DNA from 2 places in the Cellulosimicrobium sp. TH-20 genome. Region 1 is predicted to be linked to the other one. Evidence: riboswitches for the same ligand, from Rfam matches in the RefSeq annotation. Region 1 holds a riboswitch; the other holds the start of a gene.
What was found. Region 1 has a riboswitch for S-adenosylmethionine ahead of B8281_RS00750 (NADPH-dependent FMN reductase). Riboswitches for the same ligand answer to the same signal wherever they lie in the genome.
Positions count from the first base shown of each region.

Region 1 (9,736 bases):
GCGTCCAGCGCCGGTGGCGGTCCACGACGACGCGCACCGGGTCCTGCGGGTCGGGCGTCTCCGCCGCGGCGTTGATGAACGGGCAGCCGCGGAAGCCGGGCACGCAGCTCACGGCGCCGATGGCGCCCGCGAGGGCGCTCAGGGCGTCGAGCGGCTCGGCGTCGCGCAGGGCCTCGTCGACCACCGCGCGGTCGCGCGCGGCCTGCTGCTCGAGGTACGCGACGACGAGGTCGGACTTCGTGCGGAAGTGGCGGTAGAACGTGACCTTGGTGATGCCGACCTGCTCGATGATCCGGTCGGCGCTCGTCGCCCGGATGCCCTGGGCGTAGAAGAGCGCCGAGGCGGCTTCGAGGATGCGGCGGCGCGTGCCCGCCGCGGTGCCGCGGCCCGTCGCCCCGGACGTCGGCGAGTCGTCGACCATGGCCCCCTCCTTCTCTCCGCCCCTTGCGCGCGGTCGGCCGCCAGTCTAGGTTCCTTGATGTAGACGTACTAGTAACTCTACGTCGCATCACGACTCTCGAAAGGCACCTCGATGGCTGACACCCTCTACACCGCCGTGGCCACAGCGACCGGCGACGGCCGCGCCGGAGGCCGCGCCGTGTCCGACGACGGCCAGCTCGACGTCACGCTCGCGGTCCCGCGCGCGATGGGCGGCCCCGGTGGCGGGACCAACCCCGAGCAGCTGTTCGCGGCCGGGTGGTCGTCGTGCTTCCACTCGGCGCTGAAGATGGTCGCGGCGCAGCGCAAGGTCCCCGTGACGGACTCGGCCGTCGTCGCCGAGGTCGACCTCGTCCCGAACGGCGACGGCGGCTTCTCGCTCGGCGCGACGCTGCACGTCGAGCTCGGGGGCGGCGTCACCCAGGAACTCGCCGAGGAGCTCGCGGAGGCCGCGCACGCCGTCTGCCCGTACTCGCTCGCGACCCGGGGCAACATCCCCGTCACGGTCCGCACGACCGTCGCGTAAGGCACCCCGGCACCACCGCCGGGACCGGCTCGCGGATCGGTCCCGCGGGTCGGGCCCGGCGTTCAGTCCAGGCAGAACTCGTTGCCCTCGACATCCTGCATGACGATGCAGGACTCGTTCTCCTCGTCCGCGAGCATCGCACGCACGCACGTCGCGCCGAGCGCGACGAGCCGGTCGCGCTCGGCCTCGAGCGCGGCGAGGCGCTCGGCACCCACGAGCCCGGTGCCGGCACGCACGTCGAGGTGCACGCGGTTCTTGACGACCTTGCCCTCGGGGACGCGCTGGAAGTACAGGCGCGGGCCGGCCCCGGTGGGGTCGCTGCACGCGGACCACGCGTCCCGCTCCTCGGCCGGGAGAGAGGCCTCGGCGTCGTCCCAGGTGGCGAAGCCCTCCGGGGGCGGCGCCGGGACGTAGCCCAGCACCTCGCACCAGAACCGGGCGACGCGCCGTGGCTCCGCGCAGTCGAACGTGACCTGGATTTGCCTGATCGTCGCCATCCGGCCACCCTAGGCGCCCGGGCCCTCCCGGTCCGAGGGCATTCTTCCCGCGCTGGGAGACCGGGCCGGACACGCCCTCGCGCGCGCTGCGCCGCGGCTCGTGACTCAGCGGGACCGGGTCAGGAGCCACTCGTCGAGCGGGAGGGCTCGGACGCCCGGCCCGCGTAGATCCCGAACACGCCGGGTGCGATCAGCAGCACGACGCCGAGCACGATCGCCACCGCTCCTCCGACGGGATTCGCGGCGCACACCCGTCCCACGTCCGGGGAGAAGCACCGGTCGTCGAAGGCGCCCGCGGCGAAGAAGAGCGCCGCGAAGGCCAGCGGGAAGGCGGGAACGTAGAGGAGCGCCGCCACCACGAGGCCGAGGACCGCGCTGCCGGCGCGCTGCCCGACCGTGCGCCCGGCACTGTTCGCCGGCCGGCCGGTCATGTCGTCGGGCTCCACGACGACCGAGCATAGGCCGCTCGCCACCCCGTGTGGAGCGTCGCTCCTCGCTCCGTGCCCCACAGCAGGGCGCGGATCTCCGCCGGGGCACGGTGCCGCGCCGGCCTCGCGCGCACGACGGCCGCCGGAACCACCGCTCTGCGCGGGGCGCCGACGGCCGTCGTCGTGCGGCTCGGGTCAGATGACGCCGAGCGCGAGGATCGCGTCGGCGACCTTGGTGAAGCCCGCGATGTTGGCGCCGAGCACGTAGTTGCCGGGCGTGCCGTACTCGTCGGCCGTCTCGACGCAGCGGTCGTGGATGCCCGCCATGATCTGCGCGAGGCGGTCCTCGGTGTACTCGAAGGACCACGCGTCGCGCGACGCGTTCTGCTGCATCTCGAGGGCCGACGTCGCGACGCCGCCCGCGTTGGCGGCCTTGCCCGGCGCGAAGAGGACGCCCGCCTCCTGGAGCAGCGCGACGGCGCTCGGCGTCGTGGGCATGTTGGCGCCCTCCGCGACCGCGACGACGCCGTTCGCGACGAGCTGCTTGGCCGCCGCCTCGTCGAGCTCGTTCTGCGTCGCGCACGGGAGCGCGACGTCGCACGGCACGTCCCAGATGGACCCGTCGGTGACGACGCGGGCCCCGGGACGGCGCGCGGCGTAGTCGGCGACGCGCCCGCGCTCGACCTCCTTGATCTGGCGCAGGAGCTCGAGGTCGACCCCGGCCTCGTCGACGACGTAGCCCGACGAGTCGGAGAACGCGACCACGTTCGCGCCGAGCTGCTGCGCCTTGGCCGTCGCGTAGATCGCGACGTTGCCCGAGCCCGAGACGACGACGCGGCGCCCGTCGAGCTCCTGCCCGCGCGTCTCCAGCATGTTCTGCGCGAAGAGGACCGTGCCGTAGCCCGTGGCCTCCGTGCGGACGAGCGAGCCGCCCCACGAGATGCCCTTGCCCGTGAGGACGCCGGACTCGTACCGGTTGGTGATGCGCTTGTACTGCCCGAAGAGGTAGCCGATCTCGCGGCCGCCCACGCCGATGTCGCCCGCGGGGACGTCCGTGTTCTCGCCGATGTGCCGGTAGAGCTCCGTCATGAAGGACTGGCAGAACCGCATGACCTCGCCGTCGGACCGCCCGCGCGGGTCGAAGTCGGAGCCGCCCTTGCCGCCGCCGATGGGCATGCCCGTGAGCGAGTTCTTGAAGATCTGCTCGAAGCCGAGGAACTTCACGATGCCGAGGTAGACCGACGGGTGGAACCGCAGGCCGCCCTTGTACGGGCCGAGCGCGGAGTTGAACTCGACGCGGAAGCCGCGGTTGATCTGCACGCGCCCGGTGTCGTCCACCCACGGGACCCGGAAGATGATCTGGCGCTCCGGCTCGCACACGCGCTCGAGGACGGCGGCCTCGACGTAGCGCGGGTGCTTGCGCAGCACGGGGCCGAGCGAGTCGAAGACCTCGCGCACGGCCTGGTGGAACTCGGCCTCGCCGGGGTTGCGACGCAGGACCTCGTCGTAGACGGACTGCAGTCGGCTGTCCATGGGTACTCCTCGTCTGACGCGGGCGGAACTCCTGCTGACGGTACGCCTGTGCCAGAAGCTCCCGTCACACCGTCTCACTCCGCGCGCACCGGCACGGGCGTCCACAACGCACGAGCGACCGCACGGGGCGGCACAGGAGTCACCGACGACGACACATCCGTCCACCCACTGAGAAACCCTACCGATCCGGTGCAGTTTCCCGGGGCGGTTGCTATACCCGTCCCCAGGTCACGAGCGCCAGCGCCAAGCCCCGGCTCGCTGGCCGGCAACCCCCTGTCACGGCGGGGTGCTCCGGGAGATGACCAGGCCGGGCCCGGCCTGCCCCGCCACCGGCGAGGACGGCCCGCACGGCAAGCGTGATCGACGACTACTGCGAGGTGCACATGACCCACCACCCCACCCACCCGACGGTGCTCGCCGTCTCGGGCAACCCGCGGCCCGGCTCGCGCACGCTCGGCGCCGCCGAGACGGTCGCGCGCCGCGTCGCCGACCTCCTCGGCGCGGACGACGTCGCCACGGTCGACCTGGCGTCACTCGCCGGCGAGGTGCTCGCCGCCGACCACCCGGCGGCCGACGCCGCCCGTGAGCAGCTCGCCCGGGCGACCGTCGCCGTCGTGGCGACGCCGGTCTACAAGGCGTCGTACACCGGGCTGCTCAAGGCCTTCCTCGACCTCTACGGCCCCGACGGGCTCGCGGGCGTCGTCGTGGTCCCGCTCGTCGTGTCCGGGAACCCGGCGCACGCGCTCGTCGGGGAGGTGCACCTGCGACCCGTGCTCGTCGAGCTCGGCGCCGTCGTCCCGACCCGGTCGCTCACGGTCACCGAGCCGCAGCTCGCGGACCTGGGACCGGTCGTGGACGCGTGGCTCGCGCGCCAGGGCGACGCCCTGCGCCGCGCCACGGCACCGCTCCCCCCGGCGGAGGACCGCCCGGCGGCCAGCACCGACGAGGCTGTCGCCGACGCGTTCGCGGGGGTGGCCCGATGACCGCCGAGCTCACCCACCTGGAGGCCCTCCTGGCCGAGCAGGACGAGCCCCAGCTCTCCCCCGACGAGTACAAGGCCGTGTTCCGCGGCCACCCCGCGGGCGTCGCCGTCGTCGCGCTCGAGCACGGCGACCGCCTCGTCGGCTTCACCGCGACGTCGGTCATCTCCGTCTCCGCCGCGCCCCCGCTGCTCGCGTTCTCGCTCGCGTCCACGTCGTCGTCGTGGCCCGCGGTCTCGACCGCGCGCACGCTGACCGTGAGCTTCCTCGCGGACCACCAGGACGACGTCTCGGCCCGGTTCGCGACGAGCGGCATCGACCGGTTCGCGGACGGCGGCTGGTCGCGCCTGCCGACGGGCGAGCCCGTGATCGACGGCGCGCTGTCGTGGGTGCGCGGGCGGGTCGTCCAGCGCACCCCGGTGGGCGACTCCTACCTCGTCTCGCTGCGCGCGCTCGCGTCGAGCGTCGGCGCCGCGCCCGGGGCGCCGCGGGAGGCGGCGGCGTCGCCGCTCGTCTACCACGACCGCACCTACCACCGGATCGGCGACCACTCCGCGCTCTGAGCGCGCGGACGGGCGAGGGGCCCGACGGCGGACGTCCCGCCGTCGGGCCCCTCGCCCGTCCCGTGCCGCCCCTCACGGGTGGTCCGTCACCAGCTCCAGCCGCGCGCGCTGAGCTCGAGCTCCTCGCGGAACCGCTCGTCGTCGCCGGTGCGGAAGCCCGCGCGCAGGGGCGCGTCCGCGACCGGGAGCCCCGTGAGCCGGCAGGCCTCGCGCAGCAGCGCGTCGTAGGCGCCCTGGACCGCTAGGTAGTGGTGGGCGCGCGCGTAGACGTCCGGGTCGGCCTCGATGCGCCGGAGCTCCGCGGCGAGCGCGGTGAGCCGCACCTGGAGCGCGAGCGTCGTGAGCGGGTCCGGGGCCGCGGCGGCACGACGGCGCCCGCCCGCCCGGTGGCTCGGAGGTCGCCCGGCCCGGCGCAGCACCCACCACGCGGCGGCGGCCGTGCACGCCGTCGCGCACCAGATCATGAGCAGCCACGACATCGGAGCCGACCTCTGCGCGGGGAGACCCACAGGACCTCTCCAGTCTAGGTCTCCCCGGCCCCGCGAGGCAGGGTGGGCGGCCCCCTGCCCTCGCCGCCGGCCCGCGCGGCAGGTCAGCCGTCGAGGAGGTCCGGCTGCGGGTGCCGCACGCCCTGGACGGCCGCGCGCGGGATCGCCGCGCCGATCGTCGCGACGTCGTCCGGCGTGAGCTCGACCGCGGCCGCCGCGACGTTCTGCTCCAGGTATGCGACGCGCTTCGTCCCCGGGATCGGGACGACGTCGTCGCCCTGCGCGAGGAGCCACGCGAGCGCGAGCTGCGCCGTCGTGACGCCGTGCTCCGCGGCGAGCTGCTCCAGGGAGCGCACGAGGCCGCGGTTGTGCTCGAACGCCTCGCCGGCGTACCGGGCGTGGGCGCGGCGCACGTCGTCCTCCGCGAAGCCGTCGGTGGCGTCCACGGTCCCGGTGAGGATGCCCCGGCCGAGCGGCGAGAAGGGCACGAAGCCGACCCCGAGCTCGCGCAGCGTCGGCAGCACCTCGTCCTCCGGGTCGCGCGTCCACAGCGAGTACTCGCTCTGCACGGCCGTCACGGGGTGCACGGCGTGCGCGCGGCGCACGGTCGCGGCGGACGGCTCCGAGAGACCGATGCCGCGGACCTTCCCGGCCTCCACGAGCTCGGCGAGCGCGCCCACCGTGTCCTCGATGGGCACCTGGGGGTCGACGCGGTGCAGGTAGTACAGGTCGAGGCGGTCGGTGCCGAGGCGGCGCAGGCTCGCGTCGACTGCGGCACGGACGTACTCGGGGCGGCCGTCGACCGGACGCCCGTCGGGGTGGCCGCCCGCGGGCGGGAGCCCGAACTTCGACGCGAGGACGATCTCGTCCCGGTGCGGCCCGAGGACCCGGCCGAACAGCTCCTCGTTGCGGCCGTGGCCGTAGACGTCGGCCGTGTCGAAGAGCGTCACGCCGAGATCGAGCGCGCGGCGCAGCACGGCCTCGGCCTCCGCGGCGACCGCGGGGCCGTAGGCGTCGGTGACGGACATGCCGCCGAACCCGACGGCGGAGACGGCGAGCGCCGCCCCGCCGGTGCCGAGCGTGCGCGACGGGAGGGTGCCGGGGGCGGGGGTCCGGGAGGTGTCGGTCATGGCCCCAGCGGACCACCGCGCGCCGCCGGGGGCAAGGGCGGACGCCGTCCTCTCACCTGGCGAGAGGACGTGACACGCCGGGCTGCGGGACGAGCGCCGCCGCAGGTCAGGCACGCCTCTCCTTGCTGGCGGGCGCGCGGAATGCGACCTAGTCTGGAATCGTTCAAGTGAACGGCACCGACGGAAGCCGGGTGACCGCCGCACGATTCCGGGCGACCCCCGAGAGAGCGAGGAGCACCATGTCCGCACCCACCATCCACCGCACGACGGCACGCTTCGAGGCGTCGGAGAAGCTCCGCGCCCACCTGCAGCGTGTGCTCGTCGCGCTCGTCGACCTGCACGTCCAGGGCAAGCAGGCCCACTGGAACGTCACGGGCCGCGGGTTCCGCGACCTGCACCTCCAGCTCGACGACGTCGTGGACGCCGCGCGCGAGCACAGCGACACCGTCGCCGAGCGCATGCGCGCGCTCCAGGTCGTGCCCGACGGCCGCACCGAGACCGTCGCGACGACGACGGACCTCTCGCCGTACCCGGCCGGCCTCGTGTCGGTCGGCGACACGGTCGACGCGGTCGTCGAGCGCATCGCGCAGACGGTCGAGGTCGTCCGCGCCGTGCACGACGACGTCGACGCGGAGGACCCGACGAGCGCCGACATCCTGCACGAGATCATCGCGGACCTGGAGAAGCAGGCCTGGTTCCTCTCCTCGGAGAACCGCGAGGCCTGACCCGGCCCGCCGCCGCGAGGTAGAGCACGCCGTGTGCTACCTCGCAACGGGCCGTTCTACCTCGCCGTGCGCCCCTGGCGCGCGCGGCGGCCGGGGATGGCCGCGACGAGCTCACGCGTGTACTCCTCCTGCGGGTCGAGCAGGATCTGCTCGGCCGCCCCCTGCTCGACGACGCGCCCGCGGTGCATGACGCCGACGTGGTCGGACACCTGCCGCACGACGGCGAGGTCGTGCGAGATGAACAGGTACGCGAGCCCGTGCTCGGCCTGGAGACGCACGAGCAGCTCGAGGATCTGCGCCTGCACGGACACGTCGAGCGCCGAGGCGGGCTCGTCGAGCACGACGAGCGCCGGGTTCAGGGCGAGCGCCCGCGCGATGGCGACGCGCTGGCGCTGCCCGCCCGAGAGCTCGCGCGGTCCCCGGCGGAGCACGTCGGGCGGGAGCGCGACGTCCTCGACGAGCGCACGCGCCCGGTCGGCACGCTCGGACGGCGAGCCGACCCGGTACGCCCGGAGCGGCTCGGTGACGATCTGCTCGACGGTGAACCGCGGGTCGAGCGACGCGTACGGGGACTGGTAGACCACCTGGAAGCCGCGGCGCAGCGACCGCAGCCGCTCGCCGCGCGCCGTCGTGATGTCCTCTCCGGCGAACTCCACCGTGCCCGCGGTGGGCCGTTCGAGCCGGAGGGCGAGGCGCGCCGTCGTGCTCTTGCCCGACCCCGACTCCCCCACGAGCGCGTACGTCTCGCCGCGCCCGACCGCGAGGCTCACGCCGTCCACCGCGACGAGCGTCCGGTGCGCCGACCCGCGCGGCAGCGTGAACTCCTTGCGCAGGTCCCGCACCGCGAGGACGGGCGCGCTCGCGGGGTCCGGGCCGGCACTGTCGGGCACCGCGATCCCCTGACTGACGGCGCGGCTCGCGACCGCGGCGCGGCTCGCGTCGGCGCGCGGGACGACGCCGTCGCCCGGCGCAGTCTCCGGGGTGCCGCCCGCGACGAGGCGCGAGCTCGCGAGGCTCGGCGCCGCCGCGATGAGCTGCTGGGTGTACGGGTGGCGGGGGTCGTGCAGCACCCGGTCGGCCGTGCCCTCCTCGACGACGACCCCGTGCTCGAGGACGACGATCCGGTCGGCGCGGTCCGCCGCGACGCCGAGGTCGTGCGTGATGAGCAGGACGGCGGTGCCGAGGTCGCGCACGAGTCCGTCGAGGTGGTCGAGGATGCGGCGCTGGACCGTCACGTCGAGCGCGCTCGTGGGCTCGTCCGCGACGACGAGGCGCGGCCGGGCCGCGACGGCGATCGCGATGAGGACGCGCTGGCGCATCCCGCCGGAGAGCTGTGACGGGTACTGCCGCGCGCGGGCCTCCGGGTCGTCGATCCCGGCCTGACGCAGCAGCTCGACCGCGCGCTCGCGCGCCTCCTTGCGCCGCGCGAGGCCGTGGATGACGAGCACCTCCGCGACCTGGTCGCCCACGCGCGTCACGGGGTTGAGCGACACCGTCGGGTCCTGCGGCACGAGCCCGACGTCGCGGCCCCGCACCTGCTGCCACTCCTTCTCGGAGAGCCGCCCGACGTCGCGCCCACCGAGGCGGATGGTCCCTGCCGTCACCTCGCCCCCGCGCGCGAGCAGGTGCAGGGCCGCGTGCGCCGTCGTGCTCTTGCCCGACCCGGACTCGCCCACGAGCGCGACGACCTCGCCCGCCCCCACCGTGAGATCGACACCGCGGACGGCGGCGTACGAGCCGCCGTCGCGCGTGCGGTAGGCGACCTCCAGACCGCGGATCTCGAGCGCGGGCACCTCGCCCGACGTCGGGCCGGGACGCTCCTGGCTGGTCGGCGTCGTGGCGGTCATGCGTCCCCTCCGGTCCGTTCCAGGGCCCGCGCGATGCGGTTCGCCGACAGCACGACGGCGACGATCACGAGGCCCGGCATGGTCGTGAGCCACCACGCGGTGGCCAGGTAGTCGCGCCCGCCCGAGACGAGCGACCCCCACTCCGGCGCGGGCGGCGGCGTCCCGTAGCCGAGGAAGCTCAGGGCCGAGATGGCGAGCACGGCCGTGCCGAGCTCGAGCGCGACGAGCGCGAGCACCGGTCCCGTCGAGTTGGGCAGCACGTGGCGCCCCAGCACGCCGTACCAGCGCACCCCCGACGCGCGGGCCGCCTCGACGTACACCGACGTCGAGGTGCGCACGACCTCGGCCCGCATGACGCGGGCGAACGTCGCGACGCTCGTGATGCCGACGGCGATCGCGACCTTGACCGTCCCGAACCCGAGCGCCGTGATGATCGCGAGCGAGAGCAGGATGCTGGGGATCGCGAGCAGCACGTCGACGAACCGGCCGACGACGTCGTCCACCCACCCGCGCACGAACCCCGCGAGCAGGCCGAGCAGCGACCCGGCGACGAGCCCGACCGCGACCGCGACGACGGTCGC
Region 1 is NZ_CP020857.1:157,491-167,226, forward strand. Features, by position in the region: gene B8281_RS00725 (TetR/AcrR family transcriptional regulator) at 1-421, opposite strand, end outside; gene B8281_RS00730 (organic hydroperoxide resistance protein) at 533-964, shown strand; gene B8281_RS00735 (VOC family protein) at 1,027-1,461, opposite strand; gene B8281_RS00740 (hypothetical protein) at 1,581-1,907, opposite strand; gene gdhA (NADP-specific glutamate dehydrogenase) at 2,085-3,422, opposite strand; SAM riboswitch class IV at 3,649-3,751, shown strand; gene B8281_RS00750 (NADPH-dependent FMN reductase) at 3,806-4,405, shown strand; gene B8281_RS00755 (flavin reductase family protein) at 4,402-4,965, shown strand; gene B8281_RS00760 (hypothetical protein) at 5,052-5,444, opposite strand; gene B8281_RS00765 (aldo/keto reductase) at 5,558-6,583, opposite strand; gene B8281_RS00770 (Dps family protein) at 6,823-7,308, shown strand; gene B8281_RS00775 (ABC transporter ATP-binding protein) at 7,365-9,155, opposite strand; gene B8281_RS00780 (ABC transporter permease) at 9,152-9,736, opposite strand, start outside.

Region 2 (9,736 bases), 830 kb from region 1:
TTCGCCGACTTCACGCGCTACTCGTTCCGCGGGCGCGGCGACTTCACGACCCTCGCCGACGAGCTGCGCTCGATCCACTCCTACGTCGAGCTCGAGCGCGCCCGGTTCGGCGAGCGCCTCGCCGTCACCCTGCAGATCGCGCCGGAGTCGCTGACGGCCGTCATCCCCTTCCTCTCCGTGCAGCCCCTCGTCGAGAACGCCGTGCGCCACGGCCTGGAGCCGCGCGAGCACGGCGGGACGATCGTCATCACCGCGCGCGACGAGGGCACCCAGACGGAGATCACGGTCGAGGACGACGGCGTCGGCATGGACCCGGCCGTCGTGCGTGAGCTCCTCACGTCGCGCGACACGACGCACGTGGGCCTGCGCAACGTCGACACGCGCGTCCGCCAGCTCTACGGCGACGACCACGCGCTCGACATCGAGACCGCGCCCGGCTCGGGCACGCTCGTGCGGCTGCGCGTCCCGCGGTCGCAGCCGCTGCACGAGACGGAGGTGAGCGTGCCGTGACCACCCCGGACCCGGCTCCGGCCGGCGGTCTCCCCGGAGGGGCGGGCGACGCCGTCGGGCTGGACGTGCTCGTCGCCGACGACGAGCGGCCCGTGCTCGACGAGCTCGTGGCCCTGCTCCGCCGCGACCCGCGCGTGCGCACCGTGCGCGGGGTCGCGAGCGGGTCCGAGGCGCTGCGCGAGCTCTCGTCGCGCACGGTGGACGCGGCGTTCCTCGACATCCACATGCCGGGGCTGACCGGCCTCGACCTCGCCCGCGCGCTCTCGCGGTTCGCCGACCGCCCGGCGGTCGTGTTCGTCACCGCCGACGAGGCGCGCGCCCTGGAGGCGTTCGACGTCGAGGCCGTCGACTACGTGCTCAAGCCCGTGCGGCGCGAGCGGCTCACGCGCGCGGTCGACCGCGTCGTCGAACGGGTCGCGGAGCGCACCGCGGCGGGGCGCACCCCCGCGACCGACGCGGCGGCACCGTCCGCGAGCGCCGCCGCTCCACCGCCGGTTGCCGGCGACCCGGCGGGCGGTGCGGCCCCGGCCGAGGAGACGCTCGTCGTGACGGTCGGCACGACGACGCGGCTCGTCCGGCGCAGCGCGGTGCGGTGGGTGCAGGCGCAGGGCGACTACTCCCGGCTCGTGACGGACACCGAGCAGTTCCTCGTGCGCGAGCCGCTCTCCGATCTCGAGGAGCGGTGGGCGCCCGCGGGGTTCCTGCGCGTGCACCGGTCGTACCTCGTGGACCGCGCGGCCGTGACCGCGGCGCGGTTCGGCGGGGCGCAGCCCGCGCTCGTCGTCGCCGGGCACGAGGTCCCGGTGAGCCGCCGCATGGTGCCCGCCGTGCGCGAGGCGCTCCTCGGGCCGCACCGGGGCGCGCCGTGACGGGCACCGACCCGCGTCGGGACGCGCGCGTGCGCGTCCGGTCCACCGACCTCCCCGCGGCGCGCCCCGGCCCTCGCCCCGGCCCCGGTGAGGGCGCCGTCCCGGGGGTGGGGCGCCGTCGGGCACGGCACGCTCCGGCGAGCCGGACGACGCCGCGACCGCCTACACGCGCGGGCTCGTGCGGGCCCAGCTCCGGCTCGGGCTGGCGTGCGTGGCGTCGTTCCTCGCGGTCGTCACGCTGCTCACGGTGACGATGAGCGGCGTGCCCGCGCTGGACGACGTCGTGCTGCTCGGCGTGCCGCTGCCGTGGCTCGTGCACGCGTACGGCTTCTACCCGGTGATCGTCGCGTTCGCGGTCGTCTTCGCGGTCGCGGCGGCGCGCAACGAGCGCCGGTACCGCGCGCTCGCCGAGGGCGCGGGCGGGCCCGACGAGCCCGGCCCCGACGACGGCGGTGCGCCGTGACCAGCGCGCTGCCCCTCGTCGCGATCGCGCTGCTCCTGCTCGCCACCGGCCTCATCGGGTTCTACGGCCTGCGGATCTCGCGCACCACGAGCGACTTCTTCGTCGCGTCGCGCACCGTGCGGCCGGTCTGGAACGCGTCGGCGATCAGCGGCGAGTACCTGTCTGCGGGCACGTTCCTCGGGCTCTCCGGCCTCGTGCTGCTGTCCGGCGCGGAGGCGTTCTGGTTCCCCGTGGGGTACGCGGCGGGCTACCTGCTCGTCCTGCTGTTCGTCGCGGGCCCCCTGCGGCGCAGCGGCGCGTACACGATCCCCGACTTCGTGCACGCCCGGCTCGACTCCGTGGTCGCGCGCCGCGTGACGAGCGTGCTCGTGCTCGTCATCGGGTGGCTCTACGTGGTGCCGCAGCTCCACGGGGCGGCGCTCGTCATCACGAGCGTGGCCGCGGTGCCGCCGTGGGTCGGCTCGGTGGGGATCGCGGTCGTGGTGAGCGCCGTCGTCGCCGCGGGCGGGATGCGCTCCATCACGTTCGTCCAGGCGTTCCAGTTCTGGGTCAAGCTCACCGCGCTCGCGGTGCCGCTCGTCTTCGTGCTCATGGCGCTCGGCGGGGCGTTCGAGCCCGGCGGCGCCGTCGTCACGTTCGACCCCGCCGCCGTGTTCCCCCACGAGGCCGGGCCGGGCGGCCTCGACGCGTACGCCACCGTCTCGCTCCTGCTCGCCCTCCTGCTCGGCACGACCGGCCTGCCGCACGTCCTCGTGCGCTTCTACACCTCGCCCGACGGCGGCTCGGCCCGCCGCACGACCGTCGTCGTGCTCGTCATGATCAGCGTGTTCTACATGGTGTCGAGCACGCTCGGGCTCGTGGCGCGGGTCGTCGCGCCCGACCTCGCGGCGCCCGGGGTGGCGGACACCGTCGTCCTCACGCTGCCGACCCGCCTCGTGCCCGGGCTCGGCGGCGAGCTCCTCGCCGCGCTCGTCGTCGCCGGGGCGTTCGCCGCGTTCCTCGGGACGTCGTCGGGGCTCGTGGTCGCTCTGGCGGGCGTCGTGAGCCAGGACCTGTTCGGCGGCACCGTGCGGTCCTTCCGCTGGTCGGCGGTCGCGTGCACGCTCATCCCGCTCGCGTTCGCGCTCGTCACCATCCCGCAGGGCCTCGTGACGAGCGTCGGGACGGTGTTCGTCTTCGCGGCGTCGGCCCTGTCCCCCGTGATCCTGCTCGGCGTGTGGTGGCGCGGCCTCACCGCGCGCGGCGCGGTGGCGGGCATGGTCGTGGGCGCCGTCCTGTGCGCGACGGCGCTGCTCGCGTCGTCCGCGCTCGTCGCTGCGGGGTACGGGAGCCCGTCCGGCAGCACGGCCGACGGCGTCCCCGGCGTCGTGCGCGCCCTGCTCGCCCAGCCCGCCGCCTGGACCATCCCGCTCGCGACGGCGACCGTCGTCGTCGTGTCGCTCCTCGACCGGCGCGGGCCGCCGCTGCGCACCGACCGGTTCCTCCGCCGCCTGCACGTGCCCGAGCGCCGGAGGGCCTGAGACCTGCAAGGCCGACGACGACCCGTCGCCATGGTCGGTGTCTGGGACCTCGCTCGAGCACCTGAAATCTGTAGCGTAGGAAACCTGAAATTCGTAGCGTAGAGAGCCTGAGATCCGTAGCGCGGGGCGCCGCTACGCCTCCGGCCGATCCCTCCGCATCTCACCTGGCGGGCGCTCTCGACCGCATGTCGGATGGGTCGTAGGATCGTGCCAACCATCCAGAGCGGTCGAGAGTCCTGGCTCGACGACACCGCAGCAACCCGCCGACGGAAGCCTCCCGAGGACAAAGGTGCTAACGCCAGGGTCGATGGAGTGACGCATGACCTCAGAGGCATCCTTCGCGCACCGTCCGGGCCGTCCTCGGCCGACGGTGTCGTTCGAGCTCATGCCCCCGCGCCGACCGGACGCGGCCCCGAAGTTCTGGGAGACGGCACGCCGTCTCGTCGCGACGCACCCCGACTTCGTGTCCGTGACGTACGGCGCCGCGGGCACCGACCGCGCGACCGCGCGCCAGGTCGTCGGACGCCTGCTCCAGGGCACGCCCGTGCTGCCGATCGCACACCTCACGTGCGTCGGGGCGTCGCGCGAGGACGTGGAGTCGGTCATCACCGACTTCCTCGACGAGGGCGTGCGGAGCTTCCTCGCGCTGCGGGGCGACCCGCCGCGCGACCAGCCGGACTGGCAGCCCGCGCCCGACGGCGTCCGGTCGTCGACCGAGCTCGTCGCGCTGCTGCGCGAGGTCGAGGCGTCGCGCTGCGCGTCCGACCCCGCCGTCGCGCTGCGCGGCGCAGCCCGGCCGCTGACGATCGCCGTCGCGACGTTCTGCGACGGGAACCCCGCCGCCGGCACGACGCGCACCCAGGAGGTGCGCCGCCTCTGGCAGAAGCAGCAGGCCGGCGCGAGCTTCGCGATCACGCAGCTCTTCTACGACGCGTCGTCGTACACCGACTTCGTCGCCGAGGCCCGCGCGGCCGGCGTGACGATCCCCATCCTCGCCGGGCTGCTGCCCACGACGGAGCCCGCGCGGCTCCGTCGCGTCGAGGAGCTCACGGGCGTGCGCGCGCCCCAGCACCTGCTGGACGCGCTCGACGCCCTGCCCGACCCGGAGGCGCAGCACGCCTACGGGATCGCGTACTCGGTCGACCTCGCGCAGCGCGTCCTCGACGCGGGCACGCCCGGTCTGCACGTGTACACGTTCAACAAGCACCGCGCCGCTCTTGACCTGCTCGAGGGTGTCCACCTCGGCGGCGGGTCGGTCGGGACCGGGGGCGGCGCCAGCGCCGCCGCCGCCCCGCTCGTCCCGGACCTGGCCAGCGGGCCGTGGGTCACCGGCACCTCCCTGCCCACGACGAGCGCCGCCACGCACGGCGCGCCCGTCTGACCGGTCCTCCGGACCAGCAAGAGGTTTCGATCATGGCCACTTCCGTACCCTCCCCTACCCAGAACCCGGTCGGTTTTCCCGCCGGCACCGTGCTCGGCTACCCGCGCATCGGGCGCCGCCGCGAGCTGAAGAAGGCCGTCGAGGCGTTCTGGGCCGGCAAGACGTCGGCCGACGAGCTCGAGGCCACGGCCCGCGAGCTGCGCCTCGCGACCGTCCGCCGGCTCGTCGACCTCGGCCTCGGCGCCGACGACGCCTCGGTCCCCGGGTCGTTCTCCTTCTACGACCAGGTGCTCGACGTCGCCGCGGCCCTCGGGGCGGTCCCGTCGCGGTTCGCGTCGCTCACCGACGACGCCGGCCGCCTCGACCTCGCGGGCTACTTCACCGTGGCGCGCGGCCAGGGGGACGACGCCCCGCTCGAGATGACCAAGTGGTTCGACACCAACTACCACTACCTGGTCCCCGAGATCGGCCCGGACACCCCGATCCGCTTCGTCGACGACCGCGTCGTCCGCGAGTTCGTCGAGACCAAGGAGGCAAGCGTCGTGACGCGGCCCGTCGTCGTCGGGCCGGTCACGTTCCTCGCGCTGTCCAAGGCCGCGGACGACGCGCCCGCCGGGTACTCGCCGCTCGACCGCCTCGACGACGTCGTCGCCGCCTACGCCGACCTGCTGCGCGCGCTCGCCGCGGCGGGGGCGCCGTGGGTCCAGCTCGACGAGCCGATCCTCGTCACCGACTCGGTCGACGTGCCGTTCACCGAGCTCGCCGCCGCCGTGGGGTCCGCGTACCGCGCCCTCGCGACCGACCTCCGCCCGGTGCCGAGCCCGGGGTCTTCGGCGGCCTCGTCCGCAAACCCGGCGGCAACCCCTGGTTCGGCGCAGGACGCGCGGCCCGCGATCCTCGTCGCCACGCCGTTCGGCGGGCTGGAGACGTCGCCGGACGGCGACGGCGCGACCTTCGACTTCCTGGCGACCCTCGCGGGCACGGACGTCGAAGCGATCGCGATCGACGCCGTCCGTGCGGACCTTCCGGACTCGCCCTACGACGACCTCCTGACGAAGACGCTCGTCGTCGGCGCGATCGACGGGCACAACGTGTGGCGCGCCGACCTCTCGGCAAAGCTCGACACGCTGACCGCCGCGCGCAGCCTCGGTGCGGGCGCGGTCGCCGTCGGCACGTCGACGTCGCTGCTGCACGTGCCGCACGACGTCGAGGACGAGACGTTCGCCGAGCCCGGCACGGCGTCGGGCACGACGCTCGACCCGCGCCTGCGCGACTGGCTCGCGTTCGCGGACCAGAAGGTCGGCGAGGTCGCGACGCTCGCCCGGGCCCTCACGGAGGGTCGCGACGCCGTCGCGGAGGAGATCGAGGCGTCCCGCGCGGCGGTGGCGTCACGCGCGGAGGCGAGCGGCGTCGTCGTGCCCGCGGTGCGCGAGCGCGCGGCCGCGCTGACCGACGCGGACTTCGCGCGCGGCGCGTACACCGAGCGCGCGGCGGCGCAGGAGGCGCGCCTGAACCTGCCGCTGCTGCCCACGACGACGATCGGGTCGTTCCCGCAGACGCCCGAGATCCGCCGCGCCCGCGCGCTGTGGACGAAGGGCGAGCTCGCGGACGCGGACTACACGACCGCGATGCGCGAGGAGATCGCGCGCGTCGTCGCGCTCCAGGAGGAGCTGGGCCTCGACGTGCTCGTGCACGGCGAGCCGGAGCGCAACGACATGGTGCAGTACTTCGCGGAGCACCTCGACGGGTTTGCCGTCACGGCGAACGGCTGGGTCCAGTCGTACGGGTCGCGCTGCGTGCGCCCGCCGATCCTGTGGGGCGACGTGACGCGCCCGGCGCCGATCACCGTCGAGTGGTCCGCGTACACGGCGTCGCTCACCGAGAAGCCCGTCAAGGGCATGCTCACCGGGCCGGTGACGATCCTCGCGTGGTCGTTCGTGCGCGACGACCAGCCGCTCGGCGACACGGCGAACCAGGTGGGCCTCGCGCTGCGCGACGAGATCGCGGACCTCGAGGCCGCCGGCATCGGGATCGTCCAGGTCGACGAGCCCGCGCTGCGCGAGCTCCTGCCGCTGCGCCGCGCGGACCAGCCGGCGTACCTCGACTGGTCCGTCGGGTCGTTCCGGCTCGCGACGTCGGGCGTGGAGGCGGCGACGCAGATCCACACGCACCTGTGCTACTCGGAGTTCGGCGAGGTCATCGGCGCGATCGACGGCCTCGACGCCGACGTGACGTCGGTCGAGGCGGCGCGCTCGCGCATGGAGATCGTGCCGGAGCTGCGCGACGCCGGGTACTCCCGCGGCATCGGGCCGGGCGTCTACGACATCCACAGCCCGCGCGTGCCTTCGACGGAGGAGGTCACCGAGCTGCTGGAGCTCGCGGTGAAGTCGATCGACCCGCGCGTCGTCTGGGTCAACCCGGACTGCGGCCTGAAGACCCGCCGCTACGAGGAGACCGTGCCGTCGCTCGAGCACCTCGTCACCGCGGCGAAGGCCGTCCGGGCCACGCTCGGCTGACCCCGGGAGACGCCGGAGGCCGGGTCCCGTCGGGACCCGGCCTCCGTGTCGAGGGTGTCAGCGCTCGGTCGTGCCCGTGCCCGCCATCGGGAGGGCGAAGGCGAGCGTCGCCGCGGCGAGGCCGCCCACGAAGAGCCACACACCGCCGTCGACGCCGGACATGCCCGAGCCCATGAGCACGAGCCCGCCGACGAACAGCGCGAACGCCACGACGAACCGTGCGACCGCGCCCGCGTGACCGGGGATGTCGCGCCCTTCGGTCCCGGTGGGGAGGGGGCTGTGCGCCGCCTGCTCGCTGGACGTGGTCATGGGGTTCTCCTTCTGAGGTCGGAACGGGAGCCGGACGTCGCCGTCGGCGATCAGTCCAGGTAGTTCTCCACCGTACCGGGGTCTCGCACCGTCGCCGCATCGGGGTCGCGGCCAAACTCCCGGGCGGCGCCGCGCTGGCGCAGCAGGTCCCAGCACTGGTCGAGCTCGACCTCGATCGCCCGGAGCCGCTCGTGCTCCTCGCCCCCGGTGATCTCCCCCTGCGCGAGCTGCTCGCGGAGCTCGCGCTCCTGCGCCACGAGGTCGCTGATCGTCCTGCGGATGCCGCCGTCGGTCGCCATGCCGTCCACGGTATGCCCGACGGCGCGGGCGCGCCCCGGGAGGCCGGCCCCCCGCGGGCGCGGCGTCGGCGGTGCGCCCTAGGCTCGTCGCATGACGACGACGATCGGGCGCACGGTCCTGCTCTGCCACGACCTGGACGCGAGCGCCGCGTTCTGGGCCGACGGGTTCGGCTTCCGCACGTTGTTCCAGGGAGAGACCGAGGGGTTCCCGCTCCTCCACGTCGGCCCGGGGCGCGTCGACGAGCCGGGTCTGTGGCTCGTGCCGCTCCCCGAGGGCGGCGCCCCGCTCGTGCGTCACGGCCTGCCCAACCTCGTGCTCTACGTCGACGACCTCGACGCGACCCTCGCACGCCTCGCCGCGGCCGGGGTCGAGCCGTTCGTCGGGCCCGACGCCGACGCCGAGACCGGCGACCGGTTCGCGCACGTCCACGACCCCGACGGGCACCGGGTCGTCGTCGTGCAGCTCGGGACGACGACCGACCCCGCGTAGCGGGCTACCGAGCGCGCACCCATGTCGCGTCGTCGGCGAGGATCGTCACCTCGTCCTGGTCGACGACGAGGAACCCGCCCCCGATCCGCAGCTCGGCCGTCGGGCGGTCCGGGGTGCGCAGACGCACCCGGCCCGCCATGAGCGACGCCGCGACCGGCTGGTGCCGCGGCAGGATGCCCAGCGTGCCCGACGCCGCCGGGACCGTCACGCTCCGCGCCTCCCCCGCCCAGAACACCCCGGACGGCACCACCACCTCCACGGACACCAGCCGCTCCCCGGCGGGTGCGGCGGTCTCGGACGGGGACGGCAGGGCGACGGGCACGGAGTTCCTCCCGGACGGCGGACGGCGGAACCCCCGAGTCTGGCCGAGCGACCCGCTCGCCGGGCCCGGCACTTCGTCACCCGGGCGGGGCCGAAGGTCACCGGGGAAGCACCCGCCGCGGTGGTGCCGGCGGGCGGCCCGCGGGTGGCCCGTGGGTGGCCCACGTCACGATGGGCGCATGAGCAACCACGCGCACGGCATCCACCACTCCATCGACTACGTCGAGCTCCCCGTGACCGAGCTCGCCGCCGCGCAGGCGTTCTACGGCGCGGCCTTCGGCTGGGAGTTCGTCCCCTACGGCCCCGGGTACGCCGGGATCCGCACGGCGGCGGAGTCCGGCGCGGACGAGGCCGGCGGTCTGCGTCTGGCCGAGTCGGGCGACGTGACCCGCGGCGGTCCGTTCGTCCTGCTGTTCTCCGAGAACCTCGACGCGACGCTCGCCGCCGTCCGGAACGCGGGCGGCGAGGTGGTCGAGGGCCCGTACGAGTTCCCCGGCGGCCGCCGGTTCCACTTCCTCGACCCGAGCGGCAACGAGCTGGGCGTCTGGGCCACGTCCTGAGGGACGGCGTCGGCCGTCGAGCGGGGTGCGTGGCGGCCCGGGCGGCAATCACGTTGACGACGGCGGGGGCCGAGGCGCACCATCGAGGGTGACGGTTGCCGAGGGCAGCCGTCCGTCGTGCCGGATGGGCACGACCACGAGTCAGGATCGCGCCGCCGGCGCGCCGCACGGGACGAGGAGACGCGGATGCACGGCACCGCAGGCTGCGAGGTGGCCATGGCGGCCTGCTCGGGCGCCCTCTCCCCCCGCACCGTCACCCGCTGAGACCACCGGGCCGCGGGCCGTCGTCCCCGACGCCCGCCTCGCTCCGGGGCGCACCGCCGTCCGACGACCCCGTCGTCGCGGCCGCGCCGGTCACGACGCGACGGCTGCGGGCACGCCGTCCTCCCCGCCCCCGGCGGCGCCGTCGTGCGCCCGGGCGAGCACGCGTCGTCGTGCACGCCCGCCGGGCCGCGGACCGTCCTGACACGGAAGCAGCGAACCCATGAACCCCCTGAC
Region 2 is NZ_CP020857.1:984,428-994,163, reverse strand. Features, by position in the region: gene B8281_RS04505 (sensor histidine kinase) at 1-510, shown strand, start outside; gene B8281_RS04500 (LytTR family DNA-binding domain-containing protein) at 570-1,379, shown strand; gene B8281_RS04495 (hypothetical protein) at 1,558-1,842, shown strand; gene B8281_RS04490 (cation acetate symporter) at 1,839-3,362, shown strand; SAM riboswitch class I at 3,574-3,676, shown strand; gene B8281_RS04485 (methylenetetrahydrofolate reductase) at 3,682-4,743, shown strand; gene metE (5-methyltetrahydropteroyltriglutamate--homocysteine S-methyltransferase) at 4,776-7,259, shown strand; gene B8281_RS04475 (hypothetical protein) at 7,317-7,568, opposite strand; gene B8281_RS04470 (DUF2630 family protein) at 7,619-7,867, opposite strand; gene B8281_RS04465 (VOC family protein) at 7,959-8,357, shown strand; gene atpC (ATP synthase F1 subunit epsilon) at 8,362-8,679, opposite strand; gene B8281_RS04455 (VOC family protein) at 8,858-9,238, shown strand; gene B8281_RS04450 (FBP domain-containing protein) at 9,723-9,736, shown strand, end outside.
Region 2: linked by a shared signal. The riboswitch ahead of B8281_RS04485 (methylenetetrahydrofolate reductase) and the one ahead of B8281_RS00750 (NADPH-dependent FMN reductase) in region 1 are both predicted to bind S-adenosylmethionine.